DNA from 3 places in the Klebsiella ornithinolytica genome. Region 1 is predicted to be linked to each of the others. Evidence: predicted binding sites of a transcription regulator. Region 1 holds the regulator's gene; each other region holds the start of a gene.

Region 1 (7,654 bases):
AACTGGAAGAGTCGCGGCAGCGTCTCTCCAGGCTGGTGGAAAAACTGGAGGAGATGCGCGAGCGCGACCTGCAGCTTAACGTGCAGCTCAAAGATAATATCGCGCAGCTCAATCAGGAGATTGGCGAGCGTGAAAAGGCGGAAGCCGAGCGCGAGACGACGCTGGAACAGCTGAAGATTGAGATGAAAGAGCGCGAAGAGACGCAAATTCAGCTGGAACAGCAATCCTCCTTCCTCCGTTCTTTCCTTGATGCCTCGCCGGACCTGGTATTCTATCGCAATGAAGACAAAGAGTTTTCTGGCTGTAACCGGGCGATGGAGCTCCTGACCGGGAAAAGCGAAAAGCAGCTTATCCACCTGAAACCTCAGGATGTCTATAACGAAGAATCGGCGGTTAAAGTGCTGGAGACTGACGAAAAGGTCTTCCGCCATAATGTGTCGCTGACCTACGAGCAGTGGCTGGATTATCCGGACGGGCGTAAAGCCTGCTTTGAAATCCGCAAGGTCCCTTACTATGACCGCGTCGGCAAGCGCCGTGGACTGATGGGCTTTGGCCGCGATATTACCGAACGTAAGCGCTACCAGGATGCGCTGGAGCGCGCCAGCCGCGATAAGACCACCTTTATCTCAACCATCAGCCACGAGCTGCGTACGCCGCTCAACGGCATCGTCGGGCTGAGCCGTATCCTGCTGGATACCGAGCTGACCGGTGAGCAGGAAAAATACCTCAAAACCATCCATGTCTCTGCCGTTACGCTGGGGAATATTTTCAACGATATTATCGACATGGATAAAATGGAGCGGCGCAAAGTCCAGCTGGATAATCAGCAGGTCGACTTCACCGGTTTCCTGGCCGATCTGGAAAACCTCTCCGGCCTGCAGGCGCAACAGAAAGGGCTGCGCTTCGTCCTGGAACCGACGCTGCCGCTGCCGCATAAAGTGGTGACCGACGGGACGCGTCTGCGGCAGATTCTGTGGAACCTCATCAGTAACGCCGTGAAATTCACCCCGCAAGGTGGAAACGTCACCGTTCGCGTTCGCTACGATGAAGGCGATATCCTGCATTTTGAAGTGGAAGACTCCGGCATCGGCATTCCCGAAGCCGAGCAGGATAAGATCTTCGCGATGTATTATCAGGTGAAAGACAGCCACGGCGGCAAGCCTGCGACGGGTACCGGGATCGGTCTTGCCGTATCGCGTCGTCTGGCTCGCAATATGGGCGGCGACATTAACGTCTCCAGCCAGCCGGGCCAGGGGGCCACATTTACGCTGACCGTGCATGCGCCGGCGGTGGCGGAAGAAGTGGAAGATATGCTGACGGAAGATGAGATGCCCCTGCCGGCGCTGAACGTGCTGCTGGTCGAGGATATCGAGCTCAACGTGATTGTGGCGCGCTCGGTGCTGGAGAAGCTGGGTAACAGCGTCGATGTGGCGATGACCGGTAAGGCCGCGCTGGAGATGTTTGAACCGGGCGAGTACGACCTGGTGCTGCTGGATATCCAGCTGCCGGATATGACGGGCCTGGATATTTCTCGTCATCTTAAGCAGCACTTTGCCGCCGACGAGCTACCGCCGCTGGTTGCCCTGACCGCCAACGTCCTGAAGAATAAAAAAGAGTATCTTGATGCCGGAATGGACGACGTCCTGAGTAAACCGCTATCGGTGCCGGCGCTGACGGCAATGATTAAAAAATTCTGGGATTCGCCGGAAGAGGATGAGTGCGAAATGCCGACCGTGGATGTGAGTAAATCGGCATCCGTGCTGGATATTCCGATGCTTGAGCAGTATATCGAGCTGGTGGGGCCAAAGCTTATCAACGATGGTCTTGCGGTTTTTGAGAAGATGATGCCGGGCTATATGGCGGTACTGGAGTCTAATCTGACCGCTCGCGACCAGAAAGGGATCGTCGATGAAGGGCATAAAATTAAAGGCGCGGCGGGCTCGATTGGCCTGCGGCATATCCAACAGCTGGGACAGCAGATTCAGACTCCGGACCTGCCGGCGTGGTCGGATAACGTTGGTGAATGGGTTGAAGAGATGAAATCCGAGTGGCAGAACGATGTAGCGGTGCTGAAAGCATGGGTTGCGGCGGCACATAAAAAATGACCCCGGATAAACCGGGGTGCGCGAATACTGCGCCAACACCAGGGAACTGGTCGTTGCGCCAGAATTTTTAGAGATATTTTTACGTAGCGCAACCTGAGGATTTGGTTTGCTCGCTCATTAAGATAGCAAACCTTAAATTATTTGTTACGTGAATCAGTAAAATATGTGAAGCAATGCGTGTAAATCAAAATTTTTGACTGGTTTCAGCAAGTTGCACTAAGGAGCTGGCAGTATGAAAAAGATTGGCGTGGTATTGAGCGGCTGTGGCGTCTATGACGGAACGGAGATCCATGAAGCGGTCATTACCCTGTTGGCGATCGCCCGTAGCGGCGCACAGGCCATCTGTTTCGCCGCGGATAAAGCGCAAACGGACGTGATCAACCACCTGACCGGTGAGCCGATGGCCGAAAGCCGCAACGTTCTGGTGGAGGCTGCGCGTATTGCCCGTGGCGATATCCAGCCTCTGGCTGCGGCCCGGGCTGAAGATCTGGATGCGCTGATTGTCCCTGGCGGGTTTGGCGCGGCGAAGAACCTCAGCAATTTTGCCTCGCAAGGGGCTGAATGCCAGGTCGATAGCGACCTGAAAGCGTTGACGCTGGCGATGCACGAGGCGGGTAAACCGCTGGGCTTTATGTGTATCGCCCCGGCGCTGCTGCCAAAAATTTTCCCGATCCCGCTGCGGATAACCATCGGCACCGATCTTGATACTGCTGAGGTGGTGGAAGAGATGGGCGCAGAACACGTTCCTTGCCCGGTCGATGATATCGTCGTCGATGAAGAACATAAGGTGGTGACGACCCCGGCCTGGATGCTGGCGCAGAACATTGCGGAAGCGGCAAGCGGGATTGAGAAGCTGGTGGCTCGCGTGCTGGCTCTGACTGCATGAGCGTGCGTTCGGCCCCGTTGCGAATGATTAAACGCCTTTTATTGCGCATTCTGCTGATTGCGGCAGCCTTTTGGGGAGGCGGCATCGCGCTCTTTAGCATACTGCCGGTGCCGTTTTCAGCCGTTATGCTCGAGCGACAAATCGGCGCATGGCTGAGCGGTGATTTTCATTATGTCGCCCACTCCGACTGGGTCGGGATGGACGAGATCTCGCCGTGGATGGGGCTGGCGGCAATCGCTGCGGAGGATCAAAAATTCCCTGAACACTGGGGTTTTGATGTCTCAGCGATAGAGAAAGCGCTGGCACACAATGAACGTCAGGAAAACCGCGTGCGCGGCGCCTCCACGCTTTCGCAGCAAACGGCGAAGAACCTGTTCTTGTGGGATGGCCGTAGCTGGTTGCGCAAAGGGCTGGAGGCAGGGTTAACGGTAGGGATTGAGACGGTGTGGAGTAAAAAACGGATTCTGACCGTCTACCTGAATATCGCTGAATTTGGGGAAGGAACGTTCGGCGTCGAAGCGGCGTCCCGGCGCTACTTTCACAAGCCTGCGAGCAAGTTAACGGCTTCTGAAGCGGCGCTCCTGGCTGCGGTATTGCCCAACCCGATTCGCTTTCGCGCCGATGCGCCGTCCGGCTATGTTCGCAGTCGGCAGGCGTGGATCCTGCGTCAGATGCGTCAGCTAGGCGGAGAAGGATTTATGCAGGCGAATAAGCTGAAGTGAGGTCGCGGCAGAAACAATAGCCCCGGTCAGCGTCGTGCAGCCGGGGAAGAGGCGGGAATGTTTAGTCTTCGTCAAAACCGGCGTTGAACAGCGCGATAACCGCTGCCAGCGCCTCGACTTCCTGCGGACCGTTGGCTTCAATCTCGATTTGCCGACCTTTGGCCGAGTCGAGCATCAGCAGGGCAATTACGCTATTGGCCTCCGCTTCCGTCCCCTCGTCGTTGCGCAGCAGGACTTCCGCATCATAATTCTGCATCAGCTCAAACAGCTTCATCGCCGGGCGGGCATGCATCCCCAGTTTATTGGTGATTTCAACGATCTGCTTTACGGTCATGATTTGCGTTTTTCCAGCGTCCGATGACGAGACTGCACGTTCTTACCGCGTGAGCGGAAGTAATCAGCCAGCTGTTCGGCAATGTAGACCGAACGGTGTTTACCGCCGGTACAACCAATCGCCACCGTCAGATAGCTGCGATTATTGGTCTCCAGCATCGGTAACCATAGCTCAAGATAGCTGCGGGTCTGGTAAATAAAATTGTGAACTTCCGTGTGCCGGTCAAGGAAGGCGGCCACCGGCTTATCCAGACCGGTCATTGGACGCAGTTTCGGATCCCAGTGTGGGTTTGGCAGGAAGCGTACGTCAAAGACGTAATCGGCATCAATCGGGATACCGTGCTTAAAGCCAAAGGATTCAAAGACCATGGTCAGCTCACGTTCACGCTTGCCGAGCAGACGGGTACGTAGCATTTCCGCCAGCTCGTGTACCGACATCTCTGAAGTGTCGACGATCAGGTCGGCGCGGGAACGCAGCGGCTCCAGCAGCGCGCTCTCTTCGTCAATCGCGCTTTCCAGCGACAGATTTTTGCTCGATAGCGGATGCAGACGACGGGTGTCGCTGTAGCGGCGGATCAGCGTATTGCGGTCAGCATCAAGGAACAGCAGCTGAGGGGAAAATGCCTCAGGCAGGTTTTTCATCGCCTGTTCAAAGATCTCTGGCGATTCCGGCATGTTACGCACGTCAATGCTGACGGCGGCAGAGATGTTTCTGTCGGCCAGCGATCTCGCCAGCTCAGGCAACAGCACTACCGGCAGGTTATCTACGCAGTAGAAGCCCATATCTTCCAGCGCCCGCAGAGCGACGGATTTCCCCGAGCCTGAGCGGCCGCTGACGATCATCAGTACCATGTACCGTTTCTCCTCAGTACGATAAAGGGTAGGGGGCGACGGCCGTTATACGTCATCGTTGCTTCCTGCTTCGGTGATGATCTCATACAGCTCTTCATCGCTTTGCGCTGCGCGCAGGCGACGGCAAATCGTTTTATCCGCCAGTCGTTTTGCAACCAGAGACAGCGTATGCAGATGGGTTTTGGTCTGGTCAGCCGGGACCAGAAGCGCAAACAGCAGATCGACCGGCTGATTGTCGATGGCATCAAATGCGATCGGAGTCTCCAGCTGGACAAACACGCCAACGGCGCGCAGCGTATCCTCTTCAAGTTTACCGTGCGGAATGGCAATCCCGTTGCCAATCCCGGTACTGCCCATTTTCTCGCGGGTAAGGATCGCCTCAAACACCACCTGCGGCGGCAAACCTAACTGTTTTGCTGCCAGTTCACTGATGATTTCCAGCGCGCGCTTTTTGCTCTGGCAGTGAACCTGGCTACGGGTACATTCCTGGTTAAGGACGTTGCTCAGTTGTAGAGCCGAATCGTTGTTCATCATAATTTCACCTGAGCGCGCCCCTTGCCTGCTACCGATGAAGGCTGGCAGCAGGCAAGGGCGGCGCCCGGACAATTAGTGTTGTTTTAGTTTATCTTTATGTTTTGTTAACTGTCTTGCCAGCTTATCGATGAGTCCATCGATAGCGGCATACATATCCTGCCCTTCCGCACTGGCATGGATTTCGCCACCGTTGACATGCAGATTGGCATCCGCAATTTGCGTCACCTTCTCTACTTTTAACACAATATAGACCTGATTGATCCTGTCGAAAAACTGCTCCAGCTTGCTGAACTTCGCATTAACGAATTCGCGCAGTGCAGGGGTGATCTCGACGTTGTGTCCTGTAATGTTGAGCTGCATAGTGTCTTCCTTATCGGTTGTATCAAACCAGTTGTTTACGCTGGTTAGATGGCGGAATGGATAAAGACTCTCGGTACTTAGCGACGGTACGACGTGCCACCATGATACCCTGTTCGGACAGGATGGTGGTCAGCTTACTGTCACTCAACGGCTTCGCGGGATTCTCCGCGGCGATTAACTTCTTCACCAGCGCACGAATGGCCGTCGACGATGCCTCGCCGCCGCCTTCCGTATTCACGTGGCTGGAAAAGAAATATTTCAGCTCAAAAATACCGCGCGGACTGTGCAGATATTTTTGGGTGGTAACGCGTGAAATGGTGGATTCATGCATTTCGACGGCCTGAGCAATATCCGCCAGCACCATCGGTTTCATGAACTCTTCACCCTGATCGAAGAAGGCCTGCTGCTGTTCGACGATGCAGCGGCTGACGCGCAACAGCGTATCATTGCGGCTTTCCAGACTCTTGATCAGCCAGCGAGCTTCCTGCAGGTTGCTGCGGATAAACTGGCTGTCTGCATCATTGCGCGCGCTATTGCCCATGGCCGCGTAATGCTGATTAATCTTCAGACGTGGGATGCTGTCGGAGTTAAGCTCCACGACCCAGCGGCCGCTGACCTTACGTACCAGCACGTCGGGAATGACGTATTCCGGCTCGCTGGTCTGAATCGACTGACCGGGGCGCGGATCGAGGGACTGGATGAGATTAACGGCTTCTTTCAGCACCTCTTCTTTCAGTCGGGTGACGCGCATCAGGGAGCGGAAATCATGGTTGGCGAGCAGATCGAGATGATCGCTGATGATCAGCCGGGCTTCTTCCAGCCACGGCGTCTCTTTAGCATATTGGGAAAGCTGAACCAGCAGACAGTCGCGCAGATCTTTTGCCGCGACGCCGACCGGGTCAAAGCGCTGGATACGCTTTAGCACCGCTTCCACTTCTTCGAGACCAATGTCGTCATCGTCGATACTCTCGACAATATCTTCCAGCCGAATGGTGAGATAGCCGGTGTCATCAACGGCATCGACAATCGAGGTGGCAATGGCGCGGTCGGTGTCGGTAAACGGCGTCAGTTCAACCTGCCACATCAGGTAATCCTGCAGGCTTTGGGTCGTTTCGCCTTGATAGACAGGCAGCTCGTCGTCCTGGTAATCAACGCCGTTTCCGGACGGGGTGCCGGCGGTGTAGATTTCATCCCAGCTGGCGTCGAGCGGCAGCTCTTCCGGCATATCTTTTTGTTCAAGAGCGTCGACGGTGTCCAGCGATTCGCGGTCCTCGACCTCTTTGGTTTCTACCTCATCGTGAAGATCGGTTTGCTCAAGCAGCGGATTACTCTCCAGCGCCTGCTGGAGTTCTTGCTGGAGTTCTAACGTGGACAGCTGCAGCAGGCGAATAGCCTGTTGCAGTTGTGGCGTCATGGCAAGCTGTTGGCTTAGCCTTAATTGCAAACCTTGCTTCATATTCAGGGCTAATATCTCCGGCTAAAACGTCTGTAACCTCTACCCTATCAGAGTCTGAAGTCTTCCCCAAGATACACGCGCTTAACCTGCTCGTCTTCAAGGATTTGCTGCGGGGTGCCGTGGGCGATCAGGTGGCCCTGGCTGACGATATAGGCGCGTTCGCAGACGGCCAGCGTCTCCCTGACGTTATGGTCGGTGATCAGCACGCCAAGACCGCTGTCGCGCAGATGTTCGATGATGCGTTTGATATCAATAACGGAAATGGGGTCAACGCCGGCAAAAGGCTCATCCAGCAGAATGAATTTCGGATTAGCGGCCAGCGCGCGGGCGATTTCAACGCGGCGGCGTTCACCGCCGGAAAGCGCCTGTCCCAGGCTGTCGCGCAGATGCTCGATGTGAAATTCTT
Region 2 (7,654 bases), 620 kb from region 1:
ACCCCGTGGCAAAACGCATCGCAAGACACGTGAAGAAATGAATCAGGAATCCCGCGATCGCAAACGCCAGAAGAAACATCGTGGTCACGCGGCAGGAAGTCGCGCAACCGGCGGTGATGCCGCGTCATCCGGCAAAAAACAGAGCCAGCAGCAAGATCCGCGTATTGGGAGTAAAAAACCGATTCCGCTGGGCGTGACTGAAAGCACCCCGGCTACTAAGCAGCACAAACCGAAGAGCGAGAAACCTATGCTTTCACCACAGGCTGAGCTGGATTTGCTGGAAAACGATGAGCGCCTGGACGCGCTGCTGGAACGTCTGGAAGAGGGGGGCACCCTGAATGCTGAAGAGCAGTCGTGGGTCGATGCCAAACTCGATCGTATTGATGAGCTGATGCAGCAGCTTGGCCTGTCCTACGATGATGACGAGGATGAGGAAGAAGAGCGTCAGGAAGATATGATGCGTCTGCTGAAGGGTGGAAACTAACGTTTGCACTCAATCGGATTCCCGGTCCTGCTTATAACCCTTTTGGTTGTATGTTATCTGCTGTGGTTATTCGTTAAACTACGACGGTTGTCGCGGCGTCAGAAATGGCTGCGCAACCGGCTCATCACCCGAGGTGCGGTTGGGCCGGGGCGGCGTACCCGCCGACGGCACCATCGGAAGGAGTGAGCATGTCTGTGCAGTTAATCGACTGGGATCTGGCCCTGATCCAGAAATATAACTATTCGGGGCCGCGTTATACCTCATACCCCACCGCACTGGAGTTTTCACCTGAGTTTGGTGCGGCAGAATTTGACGAGGCGGTAGCTCGCTACCCGCAGCGTCCGCTATCGCTGTATGTGCATATTCCGTTTTGTCACAAGCTCTGCTATTTCTGCGGCTGCAACAAGATTGTGACTCGCCAGCAGCATAAAGCCGACCAGTATCTGGATGTGCTGGAGCAGGAAATTATTCATCGCGCGCCGCTCTTTGCCGGGCGTCAGGTGAACCAGCTGCACTGGGGCGGCGGTACCCCCACCTACCTGAATAAAGTGCAAATCAGCCGCTTAATGCAGTTGCTGCGCAGCCATTTCAATTTTAACGCCGATGCAGAGATCTCGATTGAAGTCGATCCGCGCGAAATTGAACTGGATGTCCTGGATCATCTCCGATCGGAAGGCTTCAACCGGCTGAGCATGGGCGTGCAGGACTTCAATAAAGAGGTTCAGCGGCTGGTTAACCGCGAGCAGGATGAGGCGTTTATCTTTGCCCTGCTCAACCACGCGCGTGAGATTGGTTTTACCTCGACGAATATCGATCTGATTTACGGCCTGCCGAAACAAACGCCGGAGAGTTTTGCCTTTACGCTGCAAAAAGTGGCCGAGCTCAACCCCGATCGTCTGAGCGTATTCAACTATGCGCATCTGCCGACGCTCTTTGCCGCTCAGCGTAAAATCAAAGAGGCCGACCTGCCTTCGGCGGAACAGAAGCTCGATATCCTGCAGGAGACCATTGCCTCCCTCACCGACGCCGGCTATCAGTTTATCGGTATGGATCACTTTGCCCGTCCGGATGACGAGCTGGCCATTGCTCAGCGCGACGGCGTCCTGCACCGCAATTTCCAGGGTTATACCACCCAGGGCGATACCGACCTGCTGGGGATGGGGGTGTCGGCGATCAGCATGATTGGCGACTGCTACGCGCAGAACCAGAAAGAGCTGAAGCTTTACTATCAACAGGTGGATGAAACCGGAGATGCGCTCTGGCGCGGCATCGCGCTGACCCGCGATGACTGTATTCGTCGTGACGTTATTAAGGCGCTGATTTGCCAGTTCCATCTCGATTTCTCTGCGGTAGAAACGCGGTGGGAACTGGATTTCCAGCGTTATTTTGCCGACGATCTGGCGCTGCTGGCACCGCTGGCAAAAGATGGGCTGGTGGATGTGGATGACAAGAGCATTCAGGTGACGGCGAAAGGCCGTCTGCTGATTCGCAACATCTGCATGTGCTTTGATGCCTATCTGCGTCAGAAAGCGCGGATGCAGCAGTTCTCTCGCGTCATTTAACTCTGCAATGCCGGGCGGCACTTCGTTTGCCCGGCCGACGGATTCTGTAGGCCCGGTAAGCATAGTGCCACCGGGCATGACATTTACTCCATTCCTAACTCTTTCAGCTTGCGCGTTAGCGTATTACGTCCCCATCCTAGTAGTCGCGCGGCTTCCTGCTTATGCCCTTGCGTATGACGCAGGGCAGTAGTCAGCAGCGTCCGCTCCATCTCCGGCTGCGCTTCAGAAAGCAGGTTTTGATGACCGGAACGCAGAGCGCGGTCGGCCCACTGCCCCAGTAACGTTGCCCAGCTGTCCGGCTGCATATGCGTCGGGCTATCGGGAATTGCGGTTTCAAACAGTTCGCTGGGAAGATCCTGCGTCAGAACCTCCTGGCCTGCTGCCATCACCGTCAGCCAGCGGCAGGTGTTCTCCAGCTGGCGGACGTTACCAGGCCAGGCTAAACGGGTGAGCGCGGTTTCCGTCTCCGGATGCAGCTGCTTGGCTTCGACCCCCAGTTCGCGGGCGGCAATTTGCAGGAAGTGCCGCGCCAGGCGGGGAATATCTTCCCGGCGCTCGCGCAGCGGCGGGAGATGAACGCGAATCACGTTCAGGCGGTGGAACAGGTCCTCACGGAACTTTCCTTCCTGCACACGCTGCTCAAGGTTCTGGTGGGTTGCCGCAATAATTCGCACGTCTACCTTCACCGGCGCATAGCCGCCAACGCGATAGAACTGGCCATCGGCCAGAACGCGCAGCAGGCGCGTCTGCACATCGAGCGGCATATCGCCGATCTCATCGAGGAACAAAGTCCCGCCGTCAGCCTGCTCAAAACGTCCCTGACGCACGGTATTGGCGCCGGTAAATGCCCCTTTTTCGTGACCGAAAAGCTCAGATTCGATCAGGTCTTTTGGGATAGCAGCCATATTCAGTGCGATAAACGGCGCTTTTGCCCGCGGGCTATGGCGGTGCAGGGCGTGCGCAACCAGCTCTTTACCGGTACCGGATTCACCGTTGATCAATACGCTGATTGATGAACGCGACAGGCGCCCGATGATGCGAAAGACGTCCTGCATCGCCGGCGCTTCGCCGATGATATCGGCCGTCGGGCTGGTTATCGTGATATTGCGCGGCTGCTGCTGCTCCTGATAGTGGCTGATAGCGCGATCGACCAGAGCGACCGCTTCATCAATATCAAAAGGTTTGGGCAGATAGTCAAAGGCACCTTGCTGATAGGCGCTGACCGCGGCGTCCAGATCCGAATGCGCGGTCATTATGATGACCGGAAGCATTGGGTGACGCTGTTTAATTTGTTTCAGTAACGCCAACCCATCCATTCCCGGCATCCGGATATCAGATAACAGTACATCCGGGGTTTTGGTGGTGAGTGCCTCAAGCACCTCGTTGCCGCTTTCAAACGTTGTACAACTTAAGCCTGCTCCGGTGAGCGCGCGTTCAAGCACCCAACGGATGGAGCTATCGTCATCAACGATCCAGGCTATCCCTCGTTGCATAAACACCTCTACTTCCGAATAGGCAGGTACACCGAGAATTCGGTATGTCCTGGCCAACTGGTAAATTCAATTTTGCCGGAGTGCTGATCGATAAGACTGCGGGCAATGGAGAGCCCCAGACCGGTACCGCCTTCGCGACCGCTAACCATGGGATAGAACAGCGTATCCTGTAAGTGGGACGGAATTCCCGGGCCGTTGTCCTCAACGTCAATCCGCGCGGTAAGGCGGTAACGTACGCCGTGCAGCGTCAGCTGAAAGGCGGTTCGGGTACGTAGGATGATCTCGCCACCTTCTGGCCCCAGCGCCTGCAGCGCGTTGCGTACGACATTCAGCAGAACCTGTTCGATCTGGTCCGGGTCATGAGGAAGTTCCGGCAGGCTCGGATCGTAATCGCGGACCAGTTTGACGTTATCCGGCAGTTCCATCGAGACCAGCTTCACAACCCGTTCGGCGACCTTATGGATGCTTTCGGTCACGTGCATCCCTGGATGCTGCGGCCCCAGCAGGCGGTCGACCAGATTTCTTAAGCGATCGGCCTGTTCAATAATAACGTTGGTGTATTCCATCAATGCCGGGTCAGGCAGCGCTTTACTCAGCAATTGCGCAGCGCCTCTCAGGCCGCCTAAAGGGTTCTTGATCTCATGGGCCAGCCCGCGAACCAAATCCCGCGCCGCGATTTGCTGGGCGTGCTGCAGTTGCTCCTGGCTCAGGCGTCGCTGGTTATCCATCGGAGCCATCTCCAGCAGGATATAGCCTTCAGGCAGGCGCTGTGCCGTCAGAGACAGGATATGCGAGCGGCCATCGATAACCAGCGTCACTTCGTTGTCGGTAAAGCCCTGGCCCGCCAGCAGGCTTTCCTGCATCAGGCCGATATTCAGTGAAAAGTAGCTCAACAGTTCCGGAAGCGGCGTGCCAAAGAGCTTACGTGAACTTTGCGCCAGCAGCTGCTGCGCGGCCGGGTTCGCGTAATGCACCGCCAGGTCGTCATCGACCAGTAAGATACTGTTGATTAAAGAGTTAAGGATCTGCCCAGCATCGGGCTGAGTGCCTGTTGCCATCTGACAGTCTCCTGAAAAGAGTGCACTATTTTAGTGCAGTATAGCTTTTTATAGGTAAAAAGCGCATGAGATCAGAGTGTTGGTGGAGAAAAAAGCCCATCCTGAGATGGGCTGAAAGTTTCCACGGCAACAAAATATCCACGGTACCCCACGCCACAACACGGAATACCGGGGATTTACAGCAAAATCAGACGCTGTAGTACAGTTCGAATTCAACCGGGTGCGGAGTCATACGTACGCGGTCGTTTTCTTCAATACGCAGGGCGATGTAAGCATCGATAGCGTCGTTGGTGAACACGCCGCCAGCGGTCAGGAACTCACGGTCAGCGTCCAGCGCGTTCAGTGCTTCTTCCAGAGAGCCTGCAACCTGTGGGATCTCTTTCGCTTCTTCCGGCGGCAGGTCGTACAGGTTTTTGTCCATCGCTTCGCCCGGATGGATTTTGTTCTTGATACCGTCAAGGCCTGCCATCAGCAGTGCTGCGAAGCACAGGTACGGGTTAGCCGCCGGGTCCGGGAAGCGCACTTCGATACGGCGTGCTTTCGGCGAGGTGACTACCGGGATACGGATGGAAGCGGAACGGTTACGGGCAGAGTAAGCCAGCATGACCGGTGCTTCGTAACCCGGGACCAGACGCTTGTACGAGTTGGTGGTCGGGTTTGCCAGGGCGTTGATCGCTTTAGCGTGCTTGATAACGCCGCCGATGTAGTACAGCGCTTGTTCAGACAGGCCTGCATACTTGTCGCCAGAGAACAGGTTAACGCCGTTCTTGGACAGAGACATGTGGCAGTGCATACCGGAACCGTTGTCACCGAACATTGGCTTCGGCATGAAGGTCGCGGTTTTACCGAAACGGTGCGCAACGTTGTGCACAACGTATTTGTAGATCTGAATTTCGTCCGCTTTTTTGGTCATGGTGTTGAAACGGGTCGCGATTTCGTTCTGACCCGCGGTAGCCACTTCGTGGTGGTGAGCTTCAACAACCAGGCCCATCTCTTCCATGATCATACACATGGTAGAACGGATGTCCTGAGAGGAGTCAACCGGCGGAACCGGGAAGTAACCGCCTTTCACGCCTGGGCGGTGGCCTTTGTTACCACCTTCGTATTTGGTGGAGGAGTTCCATGCGCCTTCGATGTCGTCGATAGCAACGTGGGAGCCAGAAATAGAGGCACCGAAACGGATATCGTCGAACAGGAAGAACTCTGGTTCTGGCCCGAACAGAACGGTGTCCGCCAGACCGGTAGAGCGCAGGTATTCTTCCGCGCGTTTGGCGATGGAGCGCGGGTCACGGTCGTAGCCCTGCAGCGTGCCTGGTTCCAGGATATCACAGCGGATGATCAGCGTCGGTTCTTCATAGAACGGGTCGATCAGCGCAGTGGTCGCATCCGGCATCAGAACCATGTCAGATTCGTTAATACCTTTCCAGCCACCAATCGAGGAGCCATCAAACATTTTGCCTTCTTCGAAGAATTCGGCATTTACCTGATGAGAAGGAATTGTGACGTGCTGTTCTTTACCTTTGGTATCGGTGAAGCGCAGATCGACAAACTTCACTTCGTGCTCGTTCAGCATCGTCAAAACGTGTTCAGCGGACATACTTAAACTCTCCCGGATTGGTCATTGTCGTCGTGGTAACGAAAACTTTTTAACTGCTTAATGTGGCGTTGTTGCCTTAAAAAATATAAAGCGAAATCTGTGCCAACTTTTAAATTGCCCCCAAAAGGCGTTATCATGCACTCCATCGTGCAAAAGGGCTGCACCATTATGAATGCATTGCACCAATATAGTGCAATTGTGTGAACATTGGGCACTAATTTGGTGCAATTGACCTTGAATAACCCTTTTAACGCTCCGTGAAAGCGATCACAAAGAAACTCTGCAATACTTGTTTGTGGAGGATGTTTGTGATCCTGTTTTGTACTGCGATTAATCCGTGTACAATAACGCGCTATTTCTAATGCCTGAGGCAAAGTTGTGATCGAAAATTTGCGTAATATCGCCATCATCGCGCACGTAGACCATGGTAAAACTACCCTGGTTGATAAGCTGCTGCAGCAATCCGGTACGTTCGACGCGCGTGCCGAAACTCAAGAGCGAGTGATGGACTCCAACGATTTGGAGAAAGAGCGCGGGATTACCATCCTCGCGAAAAACACCGCCATTAAATGGAATGACTACCGTATCAACATCGTTGATACCCCTGGGCACGCCGACTTCGGTGGTGAAGTTGAGCGTGTAATGTCCATGGTTGATTCCGTTCTGCTGGTTGTTGACGCAATGGATGGCCCAATGCCGCAGACGCGCTTCGTAACCAAGAAGGCATTTGCTCATGGCCTGAAGCCCATTGTTGTCATCAACAAAGTTGACCGTCCTGGCGCGCGTCCTGACTGGGTTGTCGATCAGGTATTCGACCTGTTCGTTAACCTCGACGCGACCGACGAACAGCTGGACTTCCCGATCGTTTACGCTTCTGCGCTGAACGGTATTGCGGGTCTGGATCACGAAGATATGGCTGAAGATATGACTCCGCTGTATCAGACCATCGTCGATCGTGTTCCGGCGCCGAACGTTGACCTTGACGGTCCGCTGCAGATGCAAATCTCCCAGCTGGATTACAACAACTACGTTGGCGTCATTGGCATCGGCCGCATCAAACGCGGTAAAGTGAAGCCAAACCAGCAGGTCACTATCGTTGATAGCGAAGGCAAAACCCGTAACGGTAAAGTGGGTAAAGTTCTGACCCACTTGGGCCTGGAGCGTATCGATAGCGATATTGCTGAAGCGGGCGATATCATCGCGATCACCGGTCTGGGCGAACTGAACATCTCTGACACCATCTGCGATCCGCAGAATGTTGAAGCGCTGCCGGCGCTGTCAGTCGATGAGCCAACCGTATCCATGTTCTTCTGCGTTAACACCTCACCGTTCTGTGGTAAAGAAGGTAAGTACGTTACCTCTCGTCAGATTCTTGACCGTCTGAACAAAGAGCTGGTGCATAACGTGGCGCTGCGCGTTGAAGAAACTCCGGATGCTGATGCATTCCGCGTTTCCGGTCG
Region 3 (7,654 bases), 570 kb from region 1:
CCGGCGGCGCTACGCTTGCGCGGGCCTACGGGGTGAGGGTCGAGCGGTATGACCACAAAAGCGTACAGCGGGTGTGCTGCCCGGCGGCGCTGCGCTTGCGCGGGCCTACGGGATGAGGGGCGAGCGGTATGACCACAAAAGCGCACAGCGGGTGTGCTGCCCGGCGGCGCTGCGCTTGCGCGGGCCTACGGGGTGAGGGTCGAGCGGTATGACCACAAAAGCGCACAGCGGGTGTGCTGCCCGGCGGCGCTACGCTTGCGCGGGCCTACGGGGTGAAGGCCGAAATGTAGGCCGGGTAAGCATCGCGCCACCCGGCAAAATAGCGGCGCAGAATCGGTCGCCCGGGTAGGGCGTTTACGCCGCGACCCGGGAATAACGCCCGTTCGGGCCGCTTAACGCACCAATTGTTTGAGCAATGCAAAGGCCTCTTTCATTCGGTCCTCGCTGACCACAAAGGCGCGCAGCTGGTTGGCGGCATCCACCCCTTTCGCCACCACCCCCTCTTTGGCGGCAACCAGATTCCACGTCAGATCGTCCCGCTGTGTCTCACCGGCCAGATGCAGCGGCAGATCCGGCGTTTTAACCTTCACCAGCATCGGCGGCAGCGTCAGTTCGTTCGCCTGCGACAGCAGGTTTTTAGCGAGGCACATCGCGCTCAGTAAAATCGGCTGCAGAAACGGCAGGACGCTGCCATTGATTTCCGCGCAGTCGCCGAGGGCGTAAATTGCCGGATCGCTGGTTTGCAACCGGCTGTTCACCACCACGCCACGACGAATCATCAACCCGGCATGGCGCGCCAGCGCCGTTTCCGGGCGCAGACCGGCGGCGGCGACCACCGCATCGACGGTGACGCTGCGCTGACGGTCGAGGCTGACGCGAATGCCGTCGGCGGTTTGCTCCAGCCCTTCAAGCTGCGTTTTCAGCATCAGGTGTACGCCCATATCGGTGAGCCGATGCTGCAGACGGCTGCTGACCTCCGGCGGCATCAATGCTGAGAGCACGCTGGCGGAGTTATCGACTACCGTCACCGCCTTCCCGGCGCGGCAGAAGTCCATCGCCAGCTCGCAGCCAATCAGGCCGCCGCCGACGATCAGCACGCGTTGCGCATCGTGGAGCTGACTCTGCGCGGCGCCGTACTCGCGCTGGCTGTTGAGGGTCAGCATCAGTTCATGCCCGGGTACCGGCGGGATAAACGGTGCGGCGCCGGTGGCCAGTACCAGCTTGTCGTAGCGCCATTCGCGATCCTGACTTTTCACCACTTTCGCTGCGGCGTCGAGGTCACTGACCCAGGTGTACGGGAACAGACGCAGATGGTACTGCTCGGCGAATTCGCCCGCCGTTTGCAGGGTCAGATCGTCGGCACGTTGGCCGCGGCTGACCACATGGCTGAGGTCCGGTTTGTTGTACTCATCCATGCTGTCGGCGGCGATCAGCGTCAGCGGAATGTGGGTATCCTGCTTGCGGATATTTTTCACCAGCTGACGGGCCGCAAAGCCCGAGCCGATGATGACGATGCCATCACTCATTTTGCCTCCGTTGCCAGAACGTCAAAGACATCTTTGCCGAGAGAGCACTCAGGGCACAGGAAGTTATCCGGGACCTCGCTCCACGGCGTCCCCGGCTGGACATCCTGGTTCGGTTCGCCTTTCGCCGGATCGTAAACCCACTGGCAGACGCTGCACTGCATCGACGGGCCGAGATCGGCTGCTGCTGCCGCGGCACAGGCGCAGTTTTCTTGTTCCGGCGCGGTTTGTACTGCGGCGACCGGCAGCGGGGAGAGCGCCCACTGGCGGGCAATTTCACGGCCGTGTTCGCGGCACAGCTCCAGCGCGTCGAGGTCCGGGCGCCATTTGGCCTTCAGGCTCAGGGACATTTCAAAACCGGCATCCTGTAAGCGGGTGGACAGGCGATCGACCGCACCGCCGCTCCAGCCGTGAGAGCCGAAGGCGCTGGCGCGCTTATTGCGAAAACGCAGGCCGGTCATCTCTTCAACCAGTCCGGCGATTTTCGGCATCATCACATTATTCATGGTCGAGGTGCCGACCAGCACCCCTTTTGAGCGGAAGACGTTGGTCAGTATTTCGTTTTTATCGCTACGGGCGACGTTGAAGATTTTCACCGCCACGCGCGGGTCCACGTCGGTAATTCCCTGGGCGATAGCATCGGCCATCATGCGGGTATTGTTCGACATGGTGTCATAGAAGAGCGTGATGCGGTCTTCCTGGTAATCGGCGGCCCATTTCAGGTACAGCTCGACGATTTGGGTCGGGTTGTCGCGCCAGACCACGCCGTGGGAGGTGGCTATCATGTCGACCGGCAGGTTGAAGCCGAGAATTTCGGTGATTTTTGGCGTCACCAGGCGGCTGAACGGGGTCAGGATGTTGGCATAGTAGCGCTGGCACTGCTCGAACAGCTCGGTCTGGTCGACTTCGTCATTAAACAGGTGCTCGTCGCAATAGTGCTGGCCGAAGGCGTCGTTGCTGAACAGGACCGCATCGCCGGTCATATAGGTCATCATGCTGTCCGGCCAGTGCAGCATGGGCGTTTCGACGAAGATCAGCTGCTTGCCGTTGCCGATGTCGAGGCTGTCTCCGGTTTTCACCACCTTAAAATTCCACTCCGGGTGATGGTGATGGCCGGTTATGGAGTCAATGGCATTGGCGGTGCAGTAAATCGGCGTATCCGGGATACTGTTCATCAATTCGGTCAGCGCGCCGGCATGGTCTTCTTCCGCGTGGTTAATCACGATGTAGTCAATATCGGCAAGATCGATCTCGCTACGCAGGTTCTGCACGAACTCGCGGCTGAATTTATGATCGACGGTATCAATCAGGACATTTTTCTCTTCCCGGATGAGATAGCTGTTATAGCTGCTGCCGCGCAGCGTTTTGTATTCGGTGCCGTGAAAATCACGCACTTCCCAGTCACGTTGGCCAACCCAATGAATGTTATTTTTAACCAGAATAGACATAGCAACCTCAATTAATTCAGCGTGTTCAAATAAGATGAGTTGCTTATATCAAGTTACGTGCCAACTTTTTAATTGATTGATTTTTAATGTTTTTAATGTTTTTTGCTAAACTAATTGATGTCAAAATGACAATGGTTAAAATAGTCGTTATGACAATTAATGGTGTCAAAATGACAATGAGGCTGCAATGAGCTTTTCCCTGCAGGTACTGGCGAAAATCGCCATTGATTTACAAAGCGATATTGGTCACGCCGACCGATTCTCGCGTCTGATCGCCACCCTACGGCAGGTGCTGGGATGCGATGCCTCGGCGCTGCTGCGCTACGACGCCCATCAGTTTGTGCCGCTGGCGATCGACGGACTGGCGCAGGATGTGCTGGGGCGACGCTTTGCGCTGGCCGGGCACCCGCGGCTGGAGGCGATTGCTCGCGCGGGGGACGTCGTGCGCTTCCCGGCGGACAGCGATCTGCCCGACCCTTATGACGGGCTGATTCCCGGCCAGGAGAGTCTCAAGGTTCACGCCTGCGTTGGGCTGCCGCTGTTTGCCGGACAAACCCTGATAGGCGCATTGACCCTGGACGGTATGGACGCCGACCGTTTCGATAGCTTCAGCGATGAGGAGCTACGGCTGATTGCCGCCCTGGTGGCAGGAGCGCTGAATAACGCGCTGCTCATTGCCCGTCTCGAAAATCAGAACGTGCTGCCGGAGGCGAGCGCGAGCTATACGCCCCCCGACCGTCAGGAGATTATCGGCCTGTCGGCGCCGATACAGCAGCTGAAAAAAGAGATTGATATCGTCGCCGCGTCGGATTTGAACGTGTTGATTAGCGGCGAAACCGGCACCGGCAAAGAACTGGTGGCGAAAGCGGTTCATCAAGGGTCGCCGCGGGCGGCCAATCCGCTGATCTATCTGAACTGTGCGGCGCTGCCGGAGAGCGTGGCGGAAAGCGAGCTGTTCGGGCATGTGAAAGGGGCGTTTACCGGGGCTATCAGCAACCGCAGCGGCAAGTTTGAAATGGCCGATAACGGGACCCTGTTTCTTGATGAGATTGGGGAGCTGTCGCTGGCGCTACAGGCTAAACTGCTGCGCGTATTGCAGTATGGCGATATCCAACGCGTGGGCGACGATCGCAGCCTGCGGGTTGATGTACGGGTACTGGCGGCCACCAACCGCGATCTGCGCCAGGAGGTGATTGCCGGCCGTTTTCGCGCCGATCTCTATCACCGCCTGAGCGTGTTTCCGCTCTCGGTGCCGGCGCTGCGCGATCGCGACGATGACGTGGTGCTGCTGGCGGGATATTTCTGCGAACAGTGCCGCCTGCGGATGGGGCTGGCGCAGGTGGTGCTGAGCGATGCCACGCGGGCAAGTCTGCGCAGCTGGCCGTGGCCTGGCAACGTGCGCGAGCTGGAACATGCGATTCATCGCGCGGTGGTGCTGGCGCGGGCGACGCAGGCTGGCGACGAGGTGCGGCTCGATCCGGCGCATTTTCAGTTTGCCGTCGACGCGCCCGGGCTGCCGGCCACGACACCGGCGCTGCCGATGCCGGCGATCAATCTGCGCGCGGCGACCGAGGCATTCCAGCGCGAGGCGATTTCCCGCGCGTTAGCGGATAACCATCGCAACTGGGCCGCTGCCGCCCGCGCGCTGGAGCTTGATGTCGCCAACCTGCACCGGCTGGCGAAGCGTCTGGGGCTTAAAGAATCCCGGCCTGATAGAAGTTCTGCAGGTTAATTGCCCCAACCAGAAGGCCGTTTTCGTCGACCACCGGGGCGGCGCTGATTTTGTGCTTCATCAGCCGTTCTTTGGCTTCGACCGCGCGGCTTTCCGCCTGCAGGGTGACGCCGTTGCGGGTCATCGCCTGGGCAACGGCATCGTTGAGCGTCCCGCCGCCGACCAGCCAGCGGCGCAGGTCGCCATCGGTGAAGACGCCCTGCACGCGGTTTTGCGCATCGCAGACCGCGACCAGACCCAGCCCGGTACGACTTAACTCCAGCATCGCGTCCATCACGCGGGTATCAAGGTCGACGCGTGGGACATCGTCATCGCGGCGCATCAGATGGTGAACCTTGTTCAGCAGCCGCGCGCCGAGGGCGCCGGCGGGGTGTGAGCGGGCGAAATCTTCTTCATTGAAACCGCGGGCCTGCATCACCGCCATTGCCAGCGCGTCGCCGAGCATCAGGGTATTGACGGTACTGGAGGTGGGGGCCAGATGCATCGGGCAGGCTTCGCGTTCGACGGCGATATCCAGTACCGCTTTTGCCGCCAGCGCTAGCGGGGATTGCGATTTTCCGGTCATCGCCAGCAGCGGGATCCCTTTCTCTTCCAGGCGCGGGACGATAAGATCCAGCTCTTTGGCGCTGCCGGAGTAGGAGATAAATAACATCACGTCACGACCATCAAGCATCCCGAGATCGCCGTGCAGCGCCTCCGCCGGATGGACGAAAAAGGCCGGGGTGCCGGTACTGGCGAAAGTGGCCGCCAGCTTTTTGCCGATATGGCCTGATTTACCGATACCGGAGACCACCAGTTTCCCTTCGCAGTGGATGATGGTTTCCGCCGCGCGGATGAAGTCGTCGCCCAGGCGTTCAGGCAGGCGGCTGGCCTCCTGTAGCTCCAGCATCAGGGTCTGGCGTCCGGCTTCTAACAGAAAGTTACTCATGTTCTTCTCCAGTAATAATCACTTCGATGCCTTTCTCTTCCAGCGCCCGCTGGAATGTCGGGTCAATACCGGCATCGGTAATCAGCTTATCCACGCGCTCGAGGCCGCAGACGATGTTCGGGCTTTTACGGCCAAATTTTGATGAGTCGGCCATCAGGATCACTTCTCTGGCGGCATTGCACATCGCTTTACTGACGGTATAAACCTCGTTGAAGGTCGTAACGCCGGCGTTCAGGTCGATGCCGTCGGTCCCCATAAACAGTTTGTCGAAGCTGAACTGCTCGAAGGCGTTTTCCGCCAGCTGTCCGTGGAAGGAGGCTGATTTCTTACGGAAGGTGCCGCCGGGCATCAGGATCGTTTGTTCATTATCCAGCTCGGAGAGGGCGTTGACGATATGCAGGCTGTTGGTCATGACCGTGATGTTATTGAAGCGGCTGAGCAGCGGCACCATTTGCAGCACCGTGCTGCCGGCATCGAGGATGATCGAATCGCCATCGTGGATGTAGTGCACCGCGGTTTCGGCGATCAGCGCTTTTTTATGGGTGTTAATGAGCGTCTTATGATCGATAGGCGGGTCGGGCTCATCTTTGTTGAGGACCACGCCACCGTAGGTGCGAATAACGGTGCCGGCATTTTCGAGGATCACCAGATCCTTGCGGATGGTGGTGCCGGTGGTGTCGAAGTGTTGCGCCAGCTCTTCAACCGAGCATTTACCCTGCGCTTGCAGGTGCTCAACAATGGCTGCCTGGCGCTGACGTGGTTTCATAGCGGTAATATCCTATCCTGCGTTAAGTTTCGAAGTGATAATTTCGCAAGATATTTACTTTTACAACGAAATTATACATGTTTCGGTTTAAGCGCTAATGATAGAGCATTCTGACAGAGCGGATCCTGGGGAAAGATCATATCTGGCCGCAATTCCTCACGATATTGCCCTTTTATCGCGGGGATTTTTTGCGGGCGGGCGAAGACGGTCACTCCTCGCATCAGCAGCGTATCGCTGACGCGATCGTGGTCGTCAAAGGCGATGGCGACGATCGCGCGCGGTTTGAAGCGGCCCGATGAACGCCCGACGCCGACGCGGCCCTGCTGACAGAGTTTATCGAACTCGCGGTTAAAGCGGCGGATCTGCCAGCCGCCGAAGGCGAGCTGGGCGATCCAGGCGATGGCGGCGACGGTGATTAATGCGCTAACCATAAAATCTCCTTAAGGCGTGGCGTCGGGAAGAACCCGGATCGCGACGCGACCCGGGAACCGGCGGTTAAAACATCACCTGCCCGCCGGTGACGTTGATGGATTGCCCGGTGCAGTAAGAGGCCTGCGGGCTGGCGTAAAACATCAGTACGTTCAGGACATCCTGATAGTCGCAGCCGCGTTTCAGCGGCACTTTGTCGATGTAGTACTGCTCGACTTCGTCCTCGGCAATGCCCAGCTTGCTGGCATATTGCGGCAGCAGTGACTGGAACATCGGCGATTTCAACAGGTTGCCCAGCATCAATGCGTGAACGGTAATGCCGTATTCCGCCAGATCCAACGCCAGCGACTGGGTCAGCCCGACGCCGCCAAACTTCGCTGCGCTATAGCCGGAATTGTGCTTGCTGCCGACTTTGCCGGATTTGGAATTGATCTGAATAATACGCCCCTTGATCCCATCGCGAATCATCAGCCGTGAAAATTCGCGAGCGCAGAGGAAGTAGCCCACCAGATTCACCTGCAGCGAGCGGTCAAAATCACCGAGCGCGAAATCGCTGATAAAGGCCGCTTTGGCGATCCCGGCGCTATACACCAACAGATCCACCCGCGCGAATATTTCGTCCACGCCGCGGGCGAGGGCCATCACGCTGGCCTCGCTGGTGGCATCGGCGCCAAAACCGTACGCCGTTCCTTCTCCATATTCGTCGTTGATAGCCTGCGCGACGCGCGTGGCTTTATCGCTTTGGATATCCACAACGGCAACCCGATACCCCTGTGCGGCAAGGCCCCGGCTCAGAAACTCGCCTAAGGTTTGTCCACCGCCGATGAC

The links. Region 1 encodes sigma-54, which starts transcription at its own class of promoters, with help from an activator protein. Its sites were predicted from a motif close to GTTGGCACANNTTTCGCTNT; they were not measured.
Region 2: the regulator sigma-54 is predicted to act here: its motif matches at 6,282-6,301, upstream of glnA (glutamate--ammonia ligase).
Region 3: the regulator sigma-54 is predicted to act here: its motif matches at 3,017-3,036, upstream of norV (anaerobic nitric oxide reductase flavorubredoxin).

The regions. Positions count from the first base shown of each region.
Region 1 covers NZ_CP130153.1:546,959-554,612, forward strand. The annotation lists gene arcB (aerobic respiration two-component sensor histidine kinase ArcB) at 1-2,105, shown strand, start outside; gene elbB (isoprenoid biosynthesis glyoxalase ElbB) at 2,338-2,991, shown strand; gene mtgA (monofunctional biosynthetic peptidoglycan transglycosylase) at 2,988-3,713, shown strand; gene npr (PTS phosphocarrier protein NPr) at 3,775-4,047, opposite strand; gene rapZ (RNase adapter RapZ) at 4,044-4,898, opposite strand; gene ptsN (PTS IIA-like nitrogen regulatory protein PtsN) at 4,944-5,432, opposite strand; gene hpf (ribosome hibernation promoting factor) at 5,505-5,792, opposite strand; gene rpoN (RNA polymerase factor sigma-54) at 5,815-7,248, opposite strand; gene lptB (LPS export ABC transporter ATP-binding protein) at 7,296-7,654, opposite strand, start outside.
Region 2 covers NZ_CP130153.1:5,477,459-5,485,112, reverse strand. The annotation lists gene yihI (Der GTPase-activating protein YihI) at 1-484, shown strand, start outside; gene hemN (oxygen-independent coproporphyrinogen III oxidase) at 673-2,046, shown strand; gene glnG (nitrogen regulation protein NR(I)) at 2,130-3,539, opposite strand; gene glnL (nitrogen regulation protein NR(II)) at 3,548-4,597, opposite strand; gene glnA (glutamate--ammonia ligase) at 4,785-6,194, opposite strand; gene typA (ribosome-dependent GTPase TypA) at 6,573-7,654, shown strand, end outside.
Region 3 covers NZ_CP130153.1:1,113,017-1,120,670, forward strand. The annotation lists gene norW (NADH:flavorubredoxin reductase NorW) at 393-1,526, opposite strand; gene norV (anaerobic nitric oxide reductase flavorubredoxin) at 1,523-2,971, opposite strand; gene norR (nitric oxide reductase transcriptional regulator NorR) at 3,159-4,703, shown strand; gene gutQ (arabinose-5-phosphate isomerase GutQ) at 4,666-5,631, opposite strand; gene srlR (glucitol operon DNA-binding transcriptional repressor SrlR) at 5,624-6,397, opposite strand; gene gutM (transcriptional regulator GutM) at 6,469-6,828, opposite strand; gene srlD (sorbitol-6-phosphate dehydrogenase) at 6,893-7,654, opposite strand, start outside.